Alkalilimnicola ehrlichii MLHE-1: one gene and its partner. The protein of the gene in region 2 interacts with the protein of the main gene of each other region in a pairwise test. Links are inferred from orthologs where the notes say so. Each region holds a gene or a part of one and is shown on either strand. Other genes may lie near its edges. The genes, in order: typA and rlmKL.

Evidence for each region.
Region 1: the proteins of rlmKL (region 2) and typA interact in binary tests that used the Escherichia coli proteins (3 or more experiments, as listed by UniProt). The link is inferred for Alkalilimnicola ehrlichii MLHE-1 from one-to-one orthologs.

Annotation. Positions count from the first base shown.
Region 1 is NC_008340.1:1,064,353-1,067,602, forward strand. Bases 135-3,070 are described here. They hold typA (translational GTPase TypA), read right to left. Parts: upstream 2,539-3,070; coding sequence 730-2,538; downstream 135-729. Other genes in these bases: MLG_RS04840 (DUF1244 domain-containing protein), read right to left, coding at 135-169; ttcA (tRNA 2-thiocytidine(32) synthetase TtcA), read left to right, coding at 2,723-3,070. Outside these bases: more of MLG_RS04840, read right to left, coding at 1-134; more of ttcA, read left to right, coding at 3,071-3,250. UniProt on the Escherichia coli protein: A 50S ribosomal subunit assembly protein with GTPase and nucleotide-independent chaperone activity, required for 50S subunit assembly at low temperatures, may also play a role in translation.
Region 2 is NC_008340.1:2,219,820-2,223,128, forward strand. Bases 105-3,099 are described here. They hold rlmKL (bifunctional 23S rRNA (guanine(2069)-N(7))-methyltransferase RlmK/23S rRNA (guanine(2445)-N(2))-methyltransferase RlmL), read right to left. Parts: upstream 2,674-3,099; coding sequence 535-2,673; downstream 105-534. Other genes in these bases: MLG_RS09925 (DUF2058 domain-containing protein), read right to left, coding at 2,681-3,099. Outside these bases: more of MLG_RS09925, read right to left, coding at 3,100-3,235. UniProt on the Escherichia coli protein: Specifically methylates the guanine in position 2445 (m2G2445) and the guanine in position 2069 (m7G2069) of 23S rRNA. Methylation occurs before assembly of 23S rRNA into 50S subunits.

The DNA of each region.
Region 1 (3,250 bases), 1.2 Mb from region 2 along the record:
GCACGCCCCGCTCCTCGGCCGCCGCCAAGTACCACTTGGAGAGGCAGTTGCGGCAAAAGCCGGCCAAGTTCATCAGCTCGATGTTCTGTACGTCGGTGCGCTCACGCAGGTGCTGCACCAGGGCACGGAAGGCCGCGGCCTCAAGTTCAGTGCGGGTCTTGTCGTCCATAGTCTTGCTTACCGGAGGCTGTGTTGATTATCAGGGCTTTCGCATACTCGGGGGGGTATGTTACCACTCCTAACCTACTCCCCGTCATCGCGAGGGCCGAAGGCTTTCCCCCGTCATCGCGAGGGCCGCAGGCCCGTGGCGATCCAGGGCGGTAGACTGCCGCGTCGGCTTCGCCTCCTCGCAGTGACGGTGGGGGCGACCTTCCGCTTCCGGCACAGTCAAGTTCTTCAAGAGGGCCGAAGGCTTTTCCCCGTCATCGCGAGGGCCGAAGGCCCGTGGCGATCCAGGGCGGTAGACTGCCACGTCGGCTTCGCCTCCTCGTAGTGACGGTGGGGGTGGGGCCCGCTCGCAGTGACGGTGGGGGTGGGGCCCGCTCGCAGTGACGGTGGGGGCGGCCTGCTCCTCCCTGCACAGTCCAGTTCTTCAAGAGGTGTGCCCCTTACTCCCCGTCATCGCGAGGAGCGAAGCGACGCGGCGATCCATGCGGCGTGTGGATTGCCACGCCCCTTCGGGGCTCGCAATGACGGTGGGAAAGGCCGGGGGAGGGCGCCCGTTGCCGTTCAGCGCGCGGCGCGTTTGCGCTCGTGTTCCTTGAGCAGCTTCTTGCGCAGGCGGATGGCCTCCGGGGTCACCTCCACCAGCTCATCGTCGTTGATGAACTCCAGCGCCTGCTCCAGGGTCAGGTCGATGGCCGGGGTCAGGATGAGGTTCTCGTCCGAGCCGGCGGCGCGAACGTTGGTGAGCTGCTTGGCCTTGAGCGGGTTGACCACCAGGTCGTTGTCGCGGGCGTGGATGCCCACGATCATCCCCTCGTAAACCTCCGCCCCGTGACCGATGAACAGCTTGCCCCGCTCCTGCAGGTTGAACAGGGCGTAGGCCAGCGCCTTGCCTTTCGCCATGCTCACCATCACCCCATTGTGTCGGCTGCCAAAGTCGCCCTGCTTCACCGGGCCGTAGTGGTCAAAGACGTGGTACATCAGGCCGGTGCCGGAGGTGGCCGTCATGAACTCGGTGCGAAAGCCGATCAGCCCGCGGGCAGGGATGATGAAATCCAGCCGTACCCGGCCCCTGCCGTCGGGGATCATGTCCTGCAGCTCGCCGCCGCGCTCGCCCAGCTTCTCCATGACCGCGCCCTGGTGCTGCTCCTCCACGTCCACGGTCAGCTGCTCCCAGGGCTCCTGCTGAACGCCGTCGATCTCGCGCACGATCACCTCGGGGCGGCTGACACCCAGCTCGTAGCCCTCGCGGCGCATGTTCTCGATGAGCACGGACAGGTGCAGCTCGCCGCGCCCGGAGACGCGGAAGCGGTCCGGGTCGTCGGTGGGCTCCACCCGCAGGGCCACGTTGTGGATCAGTTCCCGCTCCAGGCGCTCGCGGATCTGCCGCGAGGTGACGTACTTGCCGTCGCGACCGGCAAAGGGGGAGGTGTTGACCTGAAACGTCATGCTCACGGTGGGCTCATCCACGGTGAGCGGGGGCAGCGCATCCGGGTGGGCCGGGTCGGTGAGGGTATCGGAGATGTTGAGCCCCTCGCAGCCGGTAAAGGCGATGATGTCGCCGGCCCGGGCCTCGGGCACCTCCACCCGGTCCAGGCCGTGGAAGCCGAGCACCTGCAGGATGCGGCCGTTACGCTTGCGACCGTCGCGGCCGATGATGCTGATCGGGGAGTTGGTGCGCACCCGCCCGCGGGTGATCCGGCCGATGCCGATCACGCCCACGTAGCTGTTGTAGTCCAGCGAGCTGACCTGCATCTGGAACGGGCCGTCCGCGTCCACCTCGGGGGCCGGGACATGTCGGGTAATGGTCTCGAACAGCGGGGTCATGTCGCCGCCCCGGGCCTCGCTGTCCTCGCTGGCATAGCCCTGCAGCGCGGAGGCGAAGACGATGGGGAAGTCCAGTTGTTCGTCGCTGGCGCCCAGCCGGTCGAACAGGTCGAAGGTCTGGTCCACCACCCAGTCGGGGCGGGCGCTGGGCCGGTCGATCTTGTTTACCACCACGATGGGGCGCAGCCCCAGGGCCAGGGCCTTCTGGGTGACGAACCGGGTCTGCGGCATGGGGCCGTCGACGGCATCCACCAGCAGCAGCACCGAGTCGACCATGGAGAGCACCCGCTCCACTTCGCCGCCGAAATCGGCGTGGCCGGGGGTGTCGACGATGTTGATGCGCCAGTCGTTCCACTGGATGGCGGTGTTCTTGGAGAGGATGGTGATGCCGCGTTCCTTCTCCAGGTCGTTCGAATCCATGACCCGCTCGACGGCCTCACCGCGGGTTTCCAGGGTGCCGGATTGTTGCAGGAGTTTGTCGACGAGGGTGGTCTTGCCGTGGTCGACGTGGGCGATGATGGCGATGTTGCGCAGGCGTTCGGTCATGGAGTCGTGACAGGTCGTTGCTGATACGGGGGCGCTATCATCCGGGAGTTGGGGGCTGGTGTCGAGGGTTTATTCCCCGTCTTTGATAGAATCCGGGGTTTGCGGTGCTTTGGGCGGTGCTCTGATGATGGGTTCCGCGCAAACACTTGCCACCCGGCACGCTCCGAACCCAAGAGGTCTCGTCATGGGCATGGGCCTGAAAACCCTGCAGAAGCGTCTCAGCCACCTGACCGGCAACGCCATCCGCGATTACCGCATGATCGAGGAGGGCGACCGGGTCATGGTCTGCCTGTCCGGGGGCAAGGACTCCTACGCCCTGCTGGACGTGCTGCTGCGCCTGCAAAAGCGCGCGCCGGTGCGCTTCGAGCTGGTGGCGGTGAACCTGGACCAGAAGCAGCCCGGCTTCCCGGAGCATGTGCTGCCCGAGTACCTGGCATCGCTGGGCGTGCCCTACCGGATACTGGAGGCGGACACCTACTCCACCGTGGAGCGGGTGATCCCCGAGGGCAAGACCAAGTGCTCGCTCTGCTCGCGGCTGCGCCGGGGGCTGCTCTACGGGGCGGCGGAGGAGATGGGCTGCAGCAAGATCGCGCTGGGCCACCACCGCGACGACATCCTGGAGACCTTCTTCCTCAACCTCTTCTATGGCGGCCGGCTGGCGGCCATGCCGCCCAAGCTGCGCTCCAACAATGGCCGCCACGTGGTGATCCGG
Region 2 (3,309 bases):
CCGCTATCGCGATGGCCGAACACTTTCCCCCGTCATCGCGAGGGCCGACGGCCTTCCTCCCCGTCATCGCGAGGGCCGAAGGCCCGTGGCGATCCAGAGCGGTAGACTGCCACGTCGCTTCGCTCCTCGCAGTGACGGCGGGGGAAGCCCCGTCATCGCGAGGAGCGAAGCGACGCGGCTATCCACACCCCGCCATGGACTGCCACGCCCCTGCGGGGCTCCCAGTGACGGTGGGGGAAGCCCCCGTCATCGCGAGGAGCGCAGCGACGCGGCGATCCACACCCCGCCTGGACTGCCACGCCCCTGCGGGGCTCCCAGTGACGGTGGGGGAAGCCCCCGTCATCGCGAGGAGCGAAGCGACGCGGCGATCCACACCCCGCCATGGACTGCCACGCCCCTGCGGGGCTCCCAGTGACGGCGGGGGAAGCCCCCGTCATCGCGAGGAGCGCAGCGACGCGGCGATCCAGGTGGCGCGTGGACTGTCAGGTCGCTTGCCGCCTCGCTGTGCCGACCGGACACCCAATGGCGTTCAGCTCACCGATGCCGGAGTTCCCAGCAATAATGCACGTGGGGATTACGGGCGTAATCTGGGGGGATCGTCTCCCGGGTGATCTCCCGGCAGGCGTAGTCGGACGCCACCGCCTCATCCAGGGAAAACCCCCGCCGGTTACAGGAAAAGACCAACAACCCATCCGGGGCCAGCAACTGCATGGCCTGGCGGATCAGCCGGGGGTGATCGCGCTGCACGTCGAAGCTCTCGCACATGCGCTTGGAGTTGGAAAAGGTCGGCGGGTCCATGAAGATCAGGTCGTAACGCCCGGGCCGGCTTTCCGCCTGCCCGGCCAGCCAGGCCAGGCAGTCCGCCCGCTCCAGCCGATGGCGCGCTCCCGGCTCGATGCCGTTAAGCAGGAGATTATCCCGCGCCCAACCCAGGTAGGTGGCCGACAGGTCCACGGTGATGGTCTCTCTGGCACCGCCTAACGCCGCATGCACCGTCGCCGTTCCGGTATAGGCGAACAGATTGAGGAACCGCCGCCCCCTGGCCTGCTCCCCGAGTCGCAGCCGGGTGATGCGATGATCCAGGAACAGACCGGTATCGAGATAATCGCTCAGGTTGATGTAGAACCGGGCCGGGCCCTCCTGCACCACCCACCGCTCGCCGGTCTGGTCCACCGGGCGGTACTGGTCCGCCCCCTTCTGCCGGCGGCGCACCTTAAGGTGAACCCGCTCCGGCCCCACCTCCAGGTGCGCCGCGATCACCTCCAGCGCCTCACGCAGCCGCCGCCGGGCGCTGCGTGGGTCGACGCTGCGCGGGGCCTGATACTCCTGGACATGGGCATGGCGCCCCGATTCCGTTTCGTAGACATCCACCGCCAGCGCATACTCCGGCAGATCACCGTCGTACAACCGGTAGGCCTTAACGCCCTCGCGTCGCAACCAGCGCCGGAGGTGGCGGTGATTCTTCTGCAGCCGGTTGTCCAGGGCCGTGGCCCCCTGACTCCGCCGGTCCGCGCCCTGCTCACGCAGGGCGAAGACGGCCAGTTGGGTCTCCAGGGCACCGTTATACAAGGCGTGCCGGCGGGCGATGGAAAGCCCCAGGTAATCGAGCAGCTCCGGCGCACCGCTAAAGACGGCACCCTGCCAGCCACCGAAGGCCCCTCGCAGGCGGGCCCCCAGGCTGGCGTAGAGGGTGACCAGTGCCTGGCGCTGGCCCAACCGCTCCCCATATGGAGGATTGACCACCACCAGACCCGGCCGCTCCCCGACCGGTTCCGCCGCCTCCAGCGACCGGCGCTCGAAGTGGACGCGGTCTCGCAGCCCCGCCCGCTCGCGATTGTCCAACGCCGCGCGGATCGCCTGCGGGTCCTGATCGTAGCCCACCAGCGCCAGCCGTCGCCGGCCCCCGGCGGCGGCGCGCTCCTCGGCCTCGTCGCGCAGACGCTTCCAGTAGACCGGGACGTGCCCTGCCCAGCGGCTGAAGCCCCAGCGCTCGCGCCCCAGCCCCGGAGCACGGTCCAGCGCCATCAGGGCCCCCTCCAGCACCAGCGTCCCGGAGCCACACATGGGGTCGAGCAGACCACCGCCGTCCTCGGCAATGCGCGGCCACCCCGCCAGCCAGAGGAGTCCGGCGGCCAGGTTCTCTTTCAGGGGGGCACGGCCCCCGCCCTGGCGGTAACCACGCCGGTGTAGGCTCTCGCCGGAAAGGTCGATCCCCAGACGCAGCCGCCCGCCCGCCAGTACCGCATTGATGCGCAGATCCGGGGCGGCCGTGTCCACCGAGGGCCGGGGGTGGCCAACGGCCCGCATGCGATCCACCACCCCATCCTTCACCCGCTGCGCCCCGAACCGGGTATGGCGGATGGCGGCATTGCTGCCATGAAAATCCACCGCCAACGTGTCACCCGGCAACAGATGGTCCTCCCAGGGCAGGTCGCGAGCTGCTTGATAAAGGCCGTCGGCATCCTCCACCGGGACGGTGCTCAACCCGAGCAGGATCCGGCTGGCGAGTCGGGACCATAGGCAGGCCCGGAGCGCACTCTCCAGATCCCCCTCCCAGGCGACCCCGGCGCGCTGCGCCCGGGGCTGGGCGACCCCGAGCCGGGCCAACTCCTCGACCAGCGCCGGCTCCAGGCCCCGGGGGCAGGCCGCAAACAGGGAATGGTGTTCGTTCACCCGGTCATTACCACATCAGGTCGTCGGGAATGGGGTGCTCCTCGTAGGCGGGATCGGCGTCGCCGCCGCCGGGCTCATTGAGGAGGACCAACGCCTCGGGATGCTGCTCGCGGACCTTCTCCCCCGTCTCCCGGGGCACCAGGGCGTACTCCCGGTCCAGCGCCACCACCGCCAGACGGCCCTCGGCCAAGGAGCGGGCCTGGTGTTCGGTCACGAGGATCCGCTTGATCACCTTGCCGACCGCAAAGTGGAAGGGCACCTCGCCCCGGTTGTCGTCCACCCGGACCTTGCGGATCAACTGCTGGACGGCGGCACGCCCGGCCTTTGCCGCCTTGGCGGCCTCACGCCGGCGGTTCAGCTCGCGATCACGCGCGCGCTTCTCCGCCTGTGCCCGTTGCGCCTGGCGCTCCGCCTGGTCGGCGGTGGTGTCGGGTTTGGCCGCCTTGCCGCCTTTACGCCGGTTTTTTGAGCGACGCCGTTCGCGCAGTTCACGCTGTGCATCCTTGGCCTGCTCCTTGGATGCCAGGCCCGCCTTTAAAAGTTGATCCTGCAACGATTCCATGATGGTCGGCCCGAGCCATTATCCGCTTTGGGGAAACGGGTAGGCTAGCAGGCGCCGCCCGGGGCGCCAAGGAC